Regions from separate parts of the Mesorhizobium sp. M1273 genome, predicted to be linked through region 1. Evidence: predicted binding sites of a transcription regulator. Region 1 holds the regulator's gene; each other region holds the start of a gene.
The links. Region 1 encodes PhoB, which activates phosphate uptake and scavenging genes when phosphate is short. Its sites were predicted from a motif close to TGTCATNNANCTGTCAT; they were not measured.

Region 1 (5,276 bases):
CGGGAAATCGACGCTGCTGCGTGTATTCAACCGCATCTATGAGCTCTACCCAAAACAGACGGCCGAGGGCCAGGTGCTGCTCGACGGCAAGAACATTCTCGACCGGTCGCAGGATCTCAACCTCCTCAGGACCAAGATCGGCATGGTGTTCCAGAAGCCGACGCCGTTCCCGATGTCGATCTACGAGAACATCGCCTTCGGCGTCAGGCTCTACGAGAACCTCGGCAAGTCCGAGATGGACGGCCGCGTCGAACAGGCGTTGAAGCGCGCCGCGCTGTGGAGCGAGGTCAAGGACAAGCTCAACGCCAGCGGCTTGAGCCTATCCGGCGGCCAGCAGCAGCGGCTCTGTATCGCCCGCACCGTGGCCGTGAAGCCGGAAGTCATTCTGCTCGACGAACCGGCTTCGGCCCTCGACCCGCTGTCGACTGCCAAGATCGAGGAACTGATCGACGAATTGCAAGCCGACTACACGATCGTCATCGTCACCCACAACATGCAGCAGGCGGCGCGCGTGTCGCGCCAGACGGCCTTCATGTATCTGGGTGAACTGGTCGAGTTCGACCGGACCGAGAAGATCTTCACGTCGCCCCGCGAGAAGCGCACGCAGGACTACATCACTGGCCGCTTCGGCTGAGCCGTTCCGATCATGCATATGAGGACAGGACCATGGGCGAACACACAGTCGCTTCTTTCGACGAGGATCTCGAGCAGATCAGCAAGCTGATCCGCGACATGGCCGACCTCGCCGGTTCGATGGTCGGCGGGGCGACCAAGGCGCTGTTGAATTCCGACAACGTGCTGGCGCAACGCGTCGTTTCCGACGACGCCATCATGGATGCGCGTCAACGCGAACTGGACGACCGCGCCATCACCCTGATCGCCAAACGCCAGCCGATGGCCCACGATCTTCGCCATGTGGTCGGAGCGATCCGCATGGCGGGCGACCTCGAACGCATCGGCGACCTTGCCAAGAATATCGCCAAGCGCGTGAGTGCGGTCGGCCTCAGCGCCACGCCGCGGGACCTGTCGCATTCCATCGACGCGATGGCGCAGCTGGTTCTCATCCAGGTGCAGGGTGTCATCGAGGAATATGCTGCAGGCGATGCGGCCGCGTTGGCCAAGCTTCGTGCCGCCGACGAGCGCATCGACGTTAAATACACGTCCGTGTTCCGCGAGCTGTTGACCTACATGATGGAAGATCCGCGCAACATCACCGCTTGCACGCACCTGCTGTTCTGCGCCAAGAATCTGGAGCGGATCGGCGACCATGTCACCAACATCGCCGAAAATGCGTATTATGTGCTGACCGGCGAGCAATTGCCGGTCAATCGTCCGAAGCAGGACGAAACGACAATGTCCGCACCGGTGACATGATGGGGGTGCCCAGCCGATGATCGCACCACGCATAATGGTGGTGGAGGACGAGGAGCCGTTGGGTGTGCTGCTCCGCTACAATCTCGAATCCGAAGGCTACCAGGTCGAGGTGGTGACACGCGGCGACGAAGCCGAGATCCGTTTGCAGGAGAATGTGCCCGACCTTTTGGTGCTCGACTGGATGATACCAGCGGTTTCCGGCATCGAGCTCTGTCGTCGGTTGCGGGTGCGCCCCGAAACCGAGCGGCTGCCGATCATCATGCTGACCGCGCGCGGCGAGGAGAGCGACCGGGTGCGCGGTCTTTCGACCGGCGCCGACGACTATCTGGTCAAGCCGTTTTCGACACCGGAATTCATGGCCAGGGTCAAGGCGCTGCTGCGGCGCGCCAAGCCGGAAGTGCTGTCCAGCGTGCTGAAGGTCGGCGACATCGTGCTCGATCGCGAATCGCACAGGGTCTATCGCAAGAAGAGCGAAATCAGGCTCGGGCCGACCGAATTCCGGCTGCTCGAGTTCATGATGCGGCATCCGGGCCGTGTCTTCTCGCGCAGCCAGTTACTCGATAATGTCTGGGGGGAGACAATCTACATCGACGAACGCACCGTCGACGTGCATGTCGGGCGGCTGCGCAAAGCCGTCAACAACGGCCGGATGCCGGATGTCATCCGCACCATCCGCGGCGCCGGCTATGCGATCAGGGAAGATTGACCCGCCTGGTCAGGCTACGTTCTTTCTGACGCTGGGCCTCATTTGCGCGCCCGGCGCGAAAATCTCCTGGTCGACGAAGCTTAACGCCCGCATCGCGCAGCCTTCGCGGATCAGAGGCAATTCGTTCGGCTCTGTATCGAAGGAGATCGAGCCTGAATGCTGGCCGCCGGCGGTCTGGGCGATTGCCTTCCGCAAGGCCGGCTCGATCAGATCGAAGGCGGCGGCACTGGCGCCGACCATCGCGACCGGTGCCGGATCGATCAGCGCGAACAGCGAGCCGAGACCGAAACCCAGCGCTTCGCCGGCCTTGCGGTAGGCCTCGCGTTCCGGCCCATCTTTCTCGCGCGCCCGGGCCGCCAGTGCGCGCATGTCGGCGTCGCTGACGTCGGCGACCGGTTCGCTGTCTTCGCTCATCTGCCTGGCGTTGCGCCAGATGGCGTAGTTGCCGGCATACGCCTCGATGCAGCCGCGCCGCCCGCAACGGCAGAGCGCGCCGCCCGGACGATGGATCATGTGGCCAAATTCGCCGCCCGAGGAATGCGTCCCGGTGAACAGTTCGCCCTTCAGCACCAGCCCCATGCCGATGCCATGCGAAAGCAGGATGGCGATGAAGTCATCGCGATAGCGATCCGGATTGCGCCAGCGCAAAGCCACCGCCATCATGTTGCAGTCGTTCTCCACCGTTGCCGGGATGCCGAATTCGTCCTCCAGCATGTCGGCAAAGGCGATGTCGGTCTGCGGCGTGATCGGCGACCACAGCATGGCGCGTGCAGGGGAGTCGGTAATGCCCTGAATCGCCAGGGCGATGCGGGCGACACTGCGGACGTCAAGATCTGGATCCTGCAGCCGGCGCCGGACGATGGCCATGCATTCACGGATCAGCTCGTCGCGCGGCATAGTCAGCGTGTCCAGCCGGCGCTGTTCCTCGGCGACCACCTGTCCCGTGTAGTCGATAATGGCGGCCGAAAGGAAATTCAGCGACAACACCACGGTCAGCACCGCCGCCGCTTCCGGGTTGAGGGCGAGGCCGACTTGCGGACGACCGCGTTTCAACGAAACGGGCTCACTTGGCTTGCTCTCGGCGAGGATGCCTTCCCGTATCAGGTCGGAAGAAATCGCCGATATGGTCGAATGACTGAGGCCGGTGGTAGCTGCGATCTCAGTACGCGATGGCTGGCCGGCCCGGCGCACCGCCGAGATCACCATCGCCCGGTTGCGCCGGCGCAAATCGTCATGGCGGATTCCGACCGACATTGTTTTGCTTTCCTCCCGGTTGCCGCGGCCGCTCATGAACCGGAAGCCGTCGGTAATGTCCGACAAATAGTGTCGGATGAGGCAAATAGTGTCAGATGCAGGTGGCGCTGTCATCGTTTATTCCGACGCTCGAAAAAACTCGCAGAGTCATCAAAATCCATCAGAATCGATGTTGACAGCAGCCGGAGATCGGACCAGTATTTTTTCGAGGCTCGAAAAAATTAGAGCTTCTAAGCTGGTCTTTGAGCCAATTGGTCACGCCGTACGCGGCGCAGGGAGGATATGATGAAGAAATTCACGACCGCCATTCTGGCGGGTGTCGCCATGACGCTGGCGCTGGCGTCGGTGGCGCAGGCTAAAGACAAGGTCATCGGCGTTTCCTGGTCGAACTTCCAGGAAGAGCGCTGGAAGACCGACGAGGCCGCAATGAAGGCGGCCATCGAGGCCGCAGGCGACAAGTATATTTCCGCCGACGCACAGTCCAACCCCGGCAAGCAGCTCACCGACGTCGAGAGCCTGATCTCGCAGGGCGCCAACGCACTGATCATCCTGGCGCAGGACGCCTCGGCCATCGGGCCGGCCGTGCAAAAGGCGCTGGACGAAGGTATTCCGGTTGTCGGCTACGACCGGCTGATCGAGAACAAGGACGTCTTTTACCTGACCTTCGACAACAAGGAAGTCGGCCGCATGCAGGCCCGGGAAGTCTTCAAGGTGAAGCCGGAAGGCAACTACGTCTTCATCAAGGGTTCGGGTTCCGATCCGAATGCCGATTTCCTGTTTGCCGGTTCGATGGAGGTGCTGAAGGCGGCAATAGACAGCGGCAAGATCAAGAATGTTGGCGAGGCCTATACCGACGGCTGGCTGCCGGCCAACGCTCAGAAGAACATGGAACAGTTCCTGACCGCCAACGACAACAAGGTCGATGCCGTGGTCGCGGCCAATGACGGCACTGCCGGCGGCGTCGTCGCCGCGCTGACAGCGCAAGGGCTGGCCGGATCGGTTCCGGTTTCGGGCCAGGACGGCGACCACGCCGCGCTGAACCGCATCGCGCTCGGCACACAGACCGTGTCGGTGTGGAAGGATGCGCGCGAGCTCGGCAAGAATGCCGCCGAGATCGCCTCGCAACTGGCCGACGGCAAGCAGATGACCGACATTGCCGGCGTGAAGGATTTCACCACGCCCGGCGGCAATGCCGTCAAGTCGCTGTTCCTGACCCCGGTCGCCATCACCAAGGACAACCTCAACGTCGTCATCGACGCCGGCTGGATCAAGAAAGAAGAGGTCTGCGCCGGCGTGACGGCTGGCACTGTTGCAGTCTGCAACTGAGCCGACGTTTCCGAGAAGTCCGAACGCCGCGGCCGCTCGCCGCGGCGTTTTTCAACAAGAGTTGTTTTTCCGCTTCCGGCGGATAACTTCTAGGCTGCTTCCGGCATCCGCGACAGACGGCAACCCGGCGGGAGAAACATCATGACCGACACGACGTCCAACACGCCGGTCGACAACACGGCAGACCGGGCACGGGAATCCGAGCTCGGCATCGTTGCCCGATTTCTCAAGGCAACCGAACTCGACACGCGCATGCTCGGCATGGTCGGCGCGCTGCTGGTCATCTGGGTCGGCCTGCATGTCGTTTCCAGCGTACGGCTCGGCGTCAATCCGTTCGACTTCGACAGCCGGACCTTCCTGACGCCACGCAATCTCTGGAACCTGTCGGTGCAGACTTCCGCCGTGGCCATAATGGCTGCCGGAATGGTGCTGGTTATCGTCATGCGCAATATCGACCTGTCGGTCGGTTCCGCCGAAGGCCTGATCGGCGTGGTCATGGGCTTTGCGCAGGTGCATTTCCTGGTGCGAATGATCGGTCTGCAATTAGGCAATCCCTGGATCTGGATCCTGGCACTGGCCATCGGCCTGGCGCTTGGCCTTCTGATCGGAGCGTTCC
Region 2 (5,276 bases), on a different contig from region 1:
GAACATGCTCGGCGGCATGTCGGATTTCGTCTATCACACCGGGTTCGATTCCATCCAGCATGCGGGTCAGCACCGAGCGGGCCGATTGCCAGACGATACCGAAGATCGCAATCGTGATCAGCAGGCCGACGATCGGATCGGCCAAGGAAAAGCCAAACCAGACGCCGATGGCTCCGATGACCACGGCAAGGCTGGTAAGTCCATCTGTGCGGGCGTGGTAGCCGTCGGCAATCAGTGCCGCGCTGTTGATTTCGCGGCCGACGCGGATACGGAACACGGCAACCGCCTCGTTGCCGAGGAAGCCGACAATGCCCGCCGCAGTCAGCCAGCCCAGGTGTGTCACCGCTTGTGGATTGATCAGCCTGTCGATGGCTTGGTAGGCAGCGACTACAGCGCTGAACAGGATGATGAGCACGATGATGATGCCGGCCAGATCCTCGACCCGGCCCAAGCCATACGTGAAGATCCGCGACGGCTTGCGCCGCGCCAGAACGAACGCAATCCAGAGCGGGATCGCCGTGGTCGCGTCGCCGATGTTATGGATCGTGTCGGCCAGCAATGCCACGCTCCCCGACAACGCAACCACGACCATCTGCAATGCCGCGGTGATGGCCAGGATCACGAACGACCATTTGATTGCCCAGATGCCCCGGTCGGTGGTGGCAATTGTCGCGTCGATGACGCCATGGCTGTGACCGTGCGGACCGTGATCGCCGTGATGATGTGCGGCGTGCGAGCCGAACCCGAGCCAGTCCAGAATGCGGGCTACGATGGCATTCATAGATATTTCGCCAGCTGCTTGAGTTCCGCCAGCGAGTTGCCGCCGGTTTCGACGCTGTCGGTCAGGCAATGCTCGATGTGATCGTTGATCAGCTCGCGCTTGGCGCTGCTGATGGCCCTTTCGACGGCATGAAGCTGCTGCGCCAAGTCAACGCAAGGGCGATGCGCCTCGATCATCGCCAGCACCGCCGCAAGGTGGCCTTGCGCGCGCTTCAGGCGCTTTATGATGGAAGGATGCGAGGCGTGGAGGTGATCTGACATGCCTCAGCGTATCCTCCCGGGGAGGATACGCGTCAAGCTCTAAGTCAGCTGTGCAACTTTCGGAGGGGCTTCACCTTGAGCATTGCTTGTTCTATGCCTTTCCCATGAAGAAGCTTGCCCGTTTTCTTGGCCTGCTGGTCGTTGCAGCAGTCCTTGCGGTGGCATTGGGCACACTGCTGCCGCGCCCGCTCTGGCCGGCGGCAGTTGCCGATCCGATCGGCTCAAGCCACCGCATCCTGGTGCTGAAAAATCCGATCCACACCGACATCGCCATCCCGGTCGACGACGATGTGCGCCGGCGCTTCCATTTCCTGGTCGATGCCGGCATTCCAGCAGACGTGGCGGAGGTCCGCTACATCGTCTTCGGCTGGGGCGGCCGCGCCTTCTATCTCGAGACGCCGACCTGGTCGGAACTGAAGGCAGTGCCGGTGATGAAGGCGCTGACCGTCGATGCCTCGGTGATGCATGTCGACATTTCAGGCGAAATCGCCGAGCCGCATCCCGACGTCGCCGGCTTCGACATCGGCGAGGAGCGGTTTACGGCGCTGCTCGATTACATTGCGGGAAGCTTGCGGCAGGGACCGAGCGGGGCCATGCCGATCGAGAATGCGGCGTATTCCCGTTTCGATCGTTTCTTCGAAGGCAATGGCCGTTTCAACGCGCTGGTCGGCTGCAACACCTGGGCGGCGGCGGCACTGCGCACCGCCGGGCTGCGCACCGGCTGGTGGAACCCGCTGCCGGCATCGCTCGGCCTGTCGATGCGGCTTTACAATTGACCGGGCGACTTAGGACCGCCGAACGTCCTACGCCCGCCAGCCGTAGAGCCAGTCGAGATCGGCGGCGAGTTTTTCGGGCGAGCGCATCGCCAGGAACAGGTTGCGGGCCATCGCCACCGGCCCGGCCGCATGCCAGGCGAGGCGATTGACGGCGCCGCGGCGGGCGACCTGGGCGACGCGCGGCCGCCGCGCCTGTTCCCAGGCGGCAAGCGCCCCCTCAAGATCGGCTGTGGAGGCCGCAACGAAGCCGGCAAGCGTCGCCGCGTCCTCGATCGCCATCGCCGCGCCCTGTGCGGCAAACGGCGTCATCGCGTGCGCCGCATCGCCGATCAGCGCGATGCCTTGCGGCGTCGTCCACCGCCGTTGCTCGACAATGTGGATCGGCCATGCCGTCCACGGCGCCGCCTCGTTCGCCAGGCGAACCAGCGCCGGCGCGGTACCGCGCATGGCGCTGGCGAGGCTGGCGGGGTCGGCATACCCCGACCAGCCTTCGGCGATGCGCTCGCCCTTGGTGAAGGCCGCGAGGTTGAAGACAGTGCCACGGCTGACCGGATAGGCGACCATATGGAAGCCTGGATGGAGGAATGCGGTAACGCAATCGGGCGCACCGATCGCCCTGAAGGCTTGTCCGGCAAGGCTGTCCGCGGCCACCGTGGCGCGCCAGGCAAGCTCGCCCGAGAATCGGCTTCTGCCGAATTCGGCCGCCTTGCGGGCCAGTTTTTCTCGCACCGACGACCAGACGCCATCGGCTCCGACCAGCAACGATGCTTCGGTTTCGATGGTCGTGCCGGCAATCTCGACTGTTGCGGTGATGCCATTCGGTCCGGTTGCGACGCCGCCGACGCGGGCACCGGTGACAAGCTCGACCTCGGGCCGCTCGGCTATCCGCTGCATCAGCGCTGACTGCAGATCCGCGCGGTGGGCAACGAGATAGGGCGCTCCCCAGCGCGTTTCGGCCGCCTGGCCAAGCGGTACGCGCGCCAGCTTGCGCAGCGTGGCGGCATCCTTGAGCACGACTGCCTCCGGCCGCACCGCCGTCGCCAGCAGCCGATCGAGTACGCCGAGCTGCCGTAGGATGCGCGTCGCGTTGGGCGAAAGCTGGATACCGGCGCCGGCAGCCTCGAGGTGCTTCGCCTGTTCGAACAGTTTTACCCGATAGCCGCGCTCGGCGAAGGCCAGTGCCGCGGTCAGCCCGGCGACGCCCGCCCCGGCGATGACCACCTGCCGGGACTGCGTTTCCTGCATCAGGCTTGTCGCGGAAGAATCAGGCGGCCTGGTCGATATAGAGGCAGCCCGGCGGCTGCGTTTCCAATGCCTTCAGTTTCGGCGAATAGCGATAGAGCGTCGAGCAATAGGGGCAGACCTTTTCATTGTCGTCGCCCATGTCGAGAAATACATGCGGATGGTCGAAAGGCGGATTGGCGCCGGTGCACATGAATTCCTTGACGCCGATGTCGATTGCCGGATAGCCCGCATCGTTCTGGAAATGGGGAATGGAACCGCCTGCCATCGTCGTCTCCTGATCTTGTCGATTGCATCTGGATCATAACCCGTCTCTTTGCAAGATCGATGAAATGAAACTGTCGCAAAAGCCTGTCAGAGGATAAGTTAAGCCGGTTAAGGCTATGGTCGTCGAACGGTGTGGGAAGAGCGGAAACCATGAACGAACTGAAGCCGGTGCAGAACGAATTCATCACCGTCGAGGCGGCGAGCCCCGAAGGCGGCAATCCCGATCGCTTCGTCAATCGCGAGTTTTCCTGGCTGCAATTCAACCGGCGCGTGCTCGAGGAATCGCTGAACGCCAATCACCCGCTGCTCGAGCGCGTTCGCTTCCTGTCGATATCGGCCGCCAACCTCGACGAGTTCTTCATGGTCCGCGTCGCTGGTCTTGCCGGCCAGGTGCGCGAAGGCATCGTGCTGAAGAGCCCGGATGGGCGCACTCCCGAGCAGCAGCTCGAACAATTGCTGCGCGAGGTCGAGCGCCTGCAGGAGGACCAGCAGAACAGCCTTTCGGCGCTGATGCTGCTGCTCGACAAACAAGGCATCGAAAGCATCACCCGCGATGGCCTGACCAAGGACGAGAAGACCTGGCTCGAGGACCATTTCCAGGAGCAGGTATTTCCGGTCCTGACGCCGCTGTCGATCGACCCGGCGCATCCGTTTCCGTTCATTCCCAATCTCGGTTTCTCGATGGCGCTGCAATTGCGCCATCGCAAGAACGGCGAGGAAATGAGCGCGCTTCTGCGCCTGCCGGTGGCACTGAGGCGCTTCATCCGTTTGCCGGATCGCAAGCATCATGTCCGCTTCATTCCACTCGAAGAGGCGGTCAGTCTCTATATCGGCAAGCTGTTCCCCGGCTATGAGGTCAAGGGCTCCGGCACGTTCCGCATCATCCGCGACAGCGATATCGAGGTCGAGGAAGAATCAGAGGATCTGGTGCGGCTGTTCGAGACGGCGCTGAAGCGGCGGCGCCGCGGCTCGGTTATCCGGATCGAGTTCGACCGGCTGATGCCGGCCGAATTGCGCGATTTCGTCGCCGGCGAGCTCGGCGTCTCGGCAAGCCGCATCAGCGTGCTCACCGGTCCGCTGGCGCTCAGCCAGATCTCGGAGATCGTCGCCGTCGCCCGCGACGATCTGAAATTCACCCCCTACAATCCCCGCTTTCCCGAGCGCATCCGCGAGCATGGCGGCGATTGTTTTGCGGCGATCCGCGAGAAGGACATCATCGTCCACCATCCTTACGAATCTTTCGACGTGGTGGTGCAGTTCCTGCGCCAGGCAATGGCCGACCCGGAAGTGGTGGCGATCAAGCAGACGCTCTACCGCACCTCCAACGACAGCCCGATCGTACGCGCTCTGGTCGACGCCGCCGAGGCCGGCAAGTCGGTGACGGCGCTGGTCGAGCTCAAGGCGCGCTTCGACGAGGAGGCCAACATCCGCTGGGCGCGCGACCTCGAGCGCGCCGGCGTCCAGGTCGTCTTCGGTTTCCTCGAGCTCAAGACCCATGCGAAAATGTCGCTGGTGGTGCGGCGCGAGGATGGCAGGCTGCGCAATTACGTGCATCTGGGCACCGGCAACTACCACCCGGTCACGGCACGCATCTACACCGACCTGTCCTTCTTCACCACCGATCCGACGATCGCGCGCGATGTCGCCCAGCTGTTCAACTTCATCACCGGCTATGCCGAGCCGGCCGAGCAGATGCGGCTGGCCATCTCGCCGTTTACGCTGCGCGACCGCATCCTCCAGCACATTTCGGATGAGATCAGCCACGCGCTGGAGGGCAGGCCGGCCCGCATCTGGATGAAGATGAACGCCTTGGTCGACCCGATCGTCATCGATGCGCTCTACGATGCCAGCCGCGCCGGCGTCGAGATCGATCTCGTCGTGCGCGGCATCTGCTGCCTGAGACCGCAGGTGCCCGGCCTATCGGAGAACATTAGGGTGAAGTCGATCGTC
Region 3 (5,276 bases), on a different contig from region 1:
AATTCCTGATGTCCCTTCGCCATTTCACCGATCTTTCCGCCGTTTCCGAAGGCGATCTGCGCTTCATGCTCGACGACGCAGCGGTGCGAAAGGCAAGGCTCAAGGCCGGCGAACGCAGCAAGCCGCTCGAAGGCAAGGTGCTGGCGATGATCTTCGACAAGCCGTCGACGCGCACGCGCGTGTCGTTCGACGTCGGTATGCGGCAGTTGGGTGGCGAGACGATCATGCTGACCGGCACCGAGATGCAGCTTGGCCGCTCGGAGACCATTGCCGACACGGCCAAGGTGCTGTCGCGCTACGTCGATGCCATCATGATCCGCACCACCTCGCATGACCGGCTGCTGGAACTGATGGAAAACGCTACGGTCCCCGTCATTAACGGGCTGACCGACGAGACCCATCCCTGCCAGCTGATGGCCGACATCATGACCTTCGAAGAGCACCGCGGTCCGGTGGCCGGTAAAACGATCGCCTGGACCGGCGACGGCAACAACGTGCTGCATTCGCTGCTGGAGGCATCCGCGCGGTTCCATTTCAAGCTGAATGTCGCCGTGCCCGAGGGCAGCGAACCGGCCCAGAAGCATGTCGACTGGTCGAAAGCCAATGGCGGCAAGCTGAAATTCACCCGTTCGCCCGAGGAGGCCGTTCACGAGGCCGACTGCATCGTCACCGACTGCTGGGTGTCGATGGGCCAGGAGCACCGTGCCCGCGGCCACAATGTCTTCCTGCCCTATCAGGTCAATGCGGCACTGATGGCGAAAGCCAAGCCGGATGCGCTGTTCATGCACTGTCTGCCGGCGCATCGCGGTGAGGAGGTTACCGACGAGGTCATCGACGGACCGCATTCGGTGGTGTTCGACGAGGCCGAGAACCGGCTCCATGCCCAGAAGGCGGTCCTGGCCTGGTGCCTGGGCGCTTGATACGAGCCGCGGTGATCCGGGCCGGCCTGATCTGCGCCGCCTTGATCTGGGCCGCCTTGATCCGGGAGTTGGTGGTGCCTATCTCAGGCGCATCACGCAAATCGAGCGCGTCTCGTCGCATGCGCCCCGGAGGGCGGCATCGCCGCGCCCCGGAGCTTTGTCATGTTGGAAACTCATCAATTGGCTGAACATAAACCCAAGCTCGGCGAATTCGGCTACGCCGGCGACGACCATGTCGTGCCGTTCGAGGTCGGCCCGCTCGACGTGCGCGGTCGCACCGTCCAGCTCGGGCCGATGCTCGATGCTATTCTCAGCCGCCACGACTATCCCGAGCCGGTCGCCCGGCTCCTGGCTGAAGCCTGTGTGTTGACGGTATTGCTCGGAACTTCGCTGAAGTTCGAGGGCAAGTTCATTCTGCAGACCCGCACCGACGGGCCGGTCGACATGCTGGTCGCGGATTTCTCCACGCCGCACGCGCTGCGCGCTTATGCCCGCTTCGATGCCGACCGGCTGCAGGCTTTGACTTCTGCCGGCGAGACGTCACCGCAGACGCTGCTCGGCAGCGGCGTCCTGGCGCTGACCATCGACCAGGGCGCCCACACACAACGCTACCAGGGCATCGTCCAGCTCGACGGCGTCACACTGGAAGATGCCGCACGCACTTATTTCCGCCAGTCTGAGCAGATTCCGACCGACCTCCGGCTTTCGGTTGCCAAGCTTCTGACGCCCGGCGTCGGCGGTGCCCGCGAACAATGGCGGGCCGGTGGCCTGCTGGCACAATTCCTGCCGCAATCGGCGGAGCGCATGCGCGTACCCGACCTTCCAGGTGGCGACGGCGATCCGCGTGAGGAAATCCACGACCCGACCGACAATTCCTGGCAGGAGCTGCTGGCGCTGCTTGGTACTATTGAACCGACCGAGCTGATCGATCCGACGATCGGTGCCGAACGGCTGCTTTACCGGCTTTTCCACGAGCATGGCGTCCGCGTGTTCGGCGGGGTGCCGGTCGCCGACCAGTGCTCATGCTCGAGGGAGAAGATCCACGGCATCCTCGAAGGCTTTTCCGCCGAGGAGATCAGGGACAGCACCGAGGATGGCAGCATTCACGTCGCCTGCGAATTCTGCTCGAAGCAATATGACTTCGACCCGGCGGAGTTTGCAGCGGCCGGATGACGGCCGTCAATTGACGGTGCGCCGCATTCCCGGCAAGTCGAGCGAGAAGGCGGGGATGGCGACGTCGAACGTCTCGCCCCGCCTGTTGCGCATGGTGTAGTGCCCGACCATGATGCCGGACGGCGTCGAGAGCGGGCATCCAGACGTATACTGATAGCTGTCGCCGGGGTTGAGTCCGGGTTGCTCGCCGACGACCCCGGGGCCGCGCACTTCCTCGACCTTGCCGGTGCCGTCGGTAATGTGCCAGTAGCGCGACAGAAGCTGCACGAACTCATCCGACTGATTGTCGATGGTCACCTGATATCCCCAGACATAGCGGTTTTGCGGCGGGTCGGAGTGATCCTCCAGATAGAACGGCCTGACCTGCACTTCGATGTTGCGGGTGACGGCGCTGTACATAAACTGCTCCAAAGCAATGTAGATGGAACTTTCGACGCTCAGCGCAGTTTGATCAACGATGCGCGTCATCTCCTTGCCCGACTCGAGCGCAGGTGCCGAAAAACAATGTCATTTAAGTGACACATGACAATGATGGTGTGCAGGCTTGTGCCGGGCGACTCAGCGTTCTGTCGAATTGTTGAAAACGGCCGTCATGCGGCCGGCACTTCTGGAGTGACCAGATCTCGATGGAACCGACATTCGCAGCCGCCCTCCTTTCCATAGCCCTCCTTCTTTCAAATCTCGCCAGCATCCTGTTAGCTTCGCTGAAGCTGAAGCGACCAGCCAGGATCGCACCGCCCGCCAACGCGCCGCCGGTATCGATCGTCATCCCGGCACGCGGCATCGAGCCGTTTGCCGAAGAGACGCTGGAGCGCGCCTTCTCACTCGACTGGCCGCGCTACGAACTCATCTTCTGCGTTGCCCATGCCGACGACCCGGTGGTCAAGCCGATCACCGCCGCAATGGCGCGCTTTCCAGCTATTCGCGCCCGCCTTCTAGTCGGTGACGACCGCATCAGCGGCAATCCAAAACTCAACAATTGCGTGAAGGGTTGGGAAGCGGCGCATTATCGCTGGGTCATCCTTGCCGATTCCAATGTGCTTATGCCGAGCGACTACGTCCAGCAGCTGATGGCGGCATGGCGGCATGGCACTGGCCTCGTCTGCTCGACGCCGATCGGCTCGCGGCCGGACGGCTTCTGGGGGGAGGTCGAATGCGCCTTTCTCAACACGCTGCAGGCACGCTGGCAGTACGCTGGAGAGGCGCTCGGCCTCGGCTTCGCGCAGGGCAAGAGCATGTTGTGGAACAAGCCGATGCTCGACGCCAATGGCGGCATCCGCGCGCTTGCCGCCGAGATCGCCGAGGACGCCGCCGCGACCAAGCTGGTCAACGGGCTCGGACTGCGGGTCAATCTTGTCGCCTCGCCCTTCGAACAGCCGCTCGGCCGGCGCACGCTTGGCGAGATCTGGTCGCGGCAGGCGCGCTGGGCGCGGCTGCGCCGCGTCACCTTCGCGCTGTTCTTCGCCCCCGAGATCCTGATCGGCGCGGCGCCGCCGCTGGTGCTTGCGCTGATCGCGGCGGCTGACGCCGGCGTCAGCCTGCCGGCAACCGCCATCGCCGTGCTGGTTGCGGCCTACCTGCCGGAATGCGCCTTGGCCTCGGCCAAGGGATGGCAGCTGTCGCTGCGCACCATCCCGGCGATGATGGCGCGAGACCTGATGCTTCCCGCCATTTGGGCGCGCGGATGGCTGAGCGGCGCCGTCGACTGGCGCGGCAATGTGATGACTATCCAGACCAAGGCCGTCGCGGAGCTGGAAGAGACCCCGTCCGGCGCCTGATCGGCGCGTCCCCGCTCGCCTCTGTTCGGCCAGCCCTTATCCGGCAAACCTCAGTGCCTGCTCGATGTCTTCGAGCAGGTCGTCGGCGTCCTCAAGGCCAACTGACAGCCTGAGCGTTCCCGGTCCGATGCCGAGCTCGGCGCGGGCCTCATCGGTCAAGTTCTTGTGCGTCGTCGTGGCCGGATGGGTGATCAGGCTCTTGGCGTCGCCGAGATTGTTGGAAATGAGCACGACGTCGAGTGCGTTCTGGAAGGCAAAGGCCCCCTGCTTGCCGGCCTTCACATCCATGCAGATCAGCGTCGAGCCACCCGACATCTGCCTCTTGACCACGGCCGCTTGCGGGTGATCGGCACGGCCGGGATAGATGACACGGGCGATTTGCGGGCGCTCGGCCAGGAAATCCGCGATGCGGCCGGCACTTTCCGTCTGCTGGCGTACGCGTAGCGGCAGCGTCTCCAGGCCTTTCAGCAGCGTCCAGGCATTGAAGGGCGAGAGGCTTGGGCCGGTGTGGCGGAAATAGTCATGCAGGTTCTCGTCGATCCATTTCTTGTCCGACAGAACGATGCCGCCAAGACAGCGCCCCTGGCCGTCAATATGCTTCGTGGCCGAATAGACGACGATGTGGGCGCCGAGCTGCAGGGGTTTCTGCTGCAAGGGCGTGGCGAACACATTGTCGACGATCAGCCTGGCGCCGATCGCATTGGCAAGTGCCGCGACGGCGGCAATGTCGATCACTTCCAGCGTAGGATTGGTCGGGCTTTCCAGGAAGAACAGTTTGGTGTTCGGCTTGACCGCCTTTTCCCAATTGGCGATGTCGGTGCCGTCGACCAGCGTTGCCTCAATGCCGTATTTCGGCGCCAGCGTCTCGACCACCCAGCGGCAGGAGCCGAACAGCGCGCGCGCCGCCACGATATGGTCGCCCGCCTTGGCGCTGCACAGCAGTGCTGCCGTCACCGCCGCCATGCCGGATGCCGTGGCGCGCGCGTCTTCGGCTCCTTCCAGCGCGCACATGCGTTTCTCAAACATGTCGACCGTCGGATTGGCATAGCGCGAATAGATGAAGCCCGGCTCCTCGCCCTTGAAGCGGGCCTCCGCCGCTTGCGCCGTCTCGTAGACATAGCCTTGGGTGAGATACATCGCCTCGGAGGTCTCGCCGAAGCCGGAACGCAGCGTTCCGGCATGCACGAGTGCGGTCTGAGGCTTCCAGTCGCGCTTCTTGGTCATCATTCTATCCAAACACCAAAATTGGTCCAAACAACAAAAAACCGGTCGCGAAAGTCGCAACCGGTCCATATGGCCTTGCGGCCCGACGGTCCTTTAGCGACTTGTTTAACGTGGCTGCAAGCCGACCGGCCAAATCACCACGGGATAACGAGCTTTAGACCCGCGCCACGCTTGCGTCAAT

Region 2: the regulator PhoB is predicted to act here: its motif matches at 3,388-3,404, upstream of NKH30_RS04215 (RNA degradosome polyphosphate kinase).
Region 3: the regulator PhoB is predicted to act here: its motif matches at 2,599-2,615, upstream of NKH30_RS12360 (ceramide glucosyltransferase).

The regions. Positions count from the first base shown of each region.
Region 1 covers NZ_JAMYLV010000005.1:191,910-197,185, forward strand. Annotated here, with positions in the region: gene pstB (phosphate ABC transporter ATP-binding protein PstB) at 1-634, shown strand, start outside; gene phoU (phosphate signaling complex protein PhoU) at 667-1,374, shown strand; gene phoB (phosphate regulon transcriptional regulator PhoB) at 1,391-2,080, shown strand; gene NKH30_RS08385 (ROK family protein) at 2,090-3,334, opposite strand; gene xylF (D-xylose ABC transporter substrate-binding protein) at 3,620-4,660, shown strand; gene NKH30_RS08395 (sugar ABC transporter permease) at 4,802-5,276, shown strand, end outside.
Region 2 covers NZ_JAMYLV010000002.1:337,797-343,072, forward strand. Annotated here, with positions in the region: gene NKH30_RS04190 (cation diffusion facilitator family transporter) at 1-781, opposite strand, end outside; gene NKH30_RS04195 (metal-sensing transcriptional repressor) at 778-1,041, opposite strand; gene NKH30_RS04200 (TIGR02117 family protein) at 1,146-1,817, shown strand; gene NKH30_RS04205 (FAD-dependent monooxygenase) at 1,845-3,062, opposite strand; gene NKH30_RS04210 (zinc-finger domain-containing protein) at 3,082-3,327, opposite strand; gene NKH30_RS04215 (RNA degradosome polyphosphate kinase) at 3,477-5,276, shown strand, end outside.
Region 3 covers NZ_JAMYLV010000009.1:67,060-72,335, reverse strand. Annotated here, with positions in the region: gene argF (ornithine carbamoyltransferase) at 9-920, shown strand; gene NKH30_RS12370 (Hsp33 family molecular chaperone) at 1,083-2,093, shown strand; gene apaG (Co2+/Mg2+ efflux facilitator ApaG/CorD) at 2,100-2,492, opposite strand; gene NKH30_RS12360 (ceramide glucosyltransferase) at 2,720-3,871, shown strand; gene NKH30_RS12355 (O-succinylhomoserine sulfhydrylase) at 3,908-5,098, opposite strand; SAM riboswitch at 5,169-5,246, opposite strand.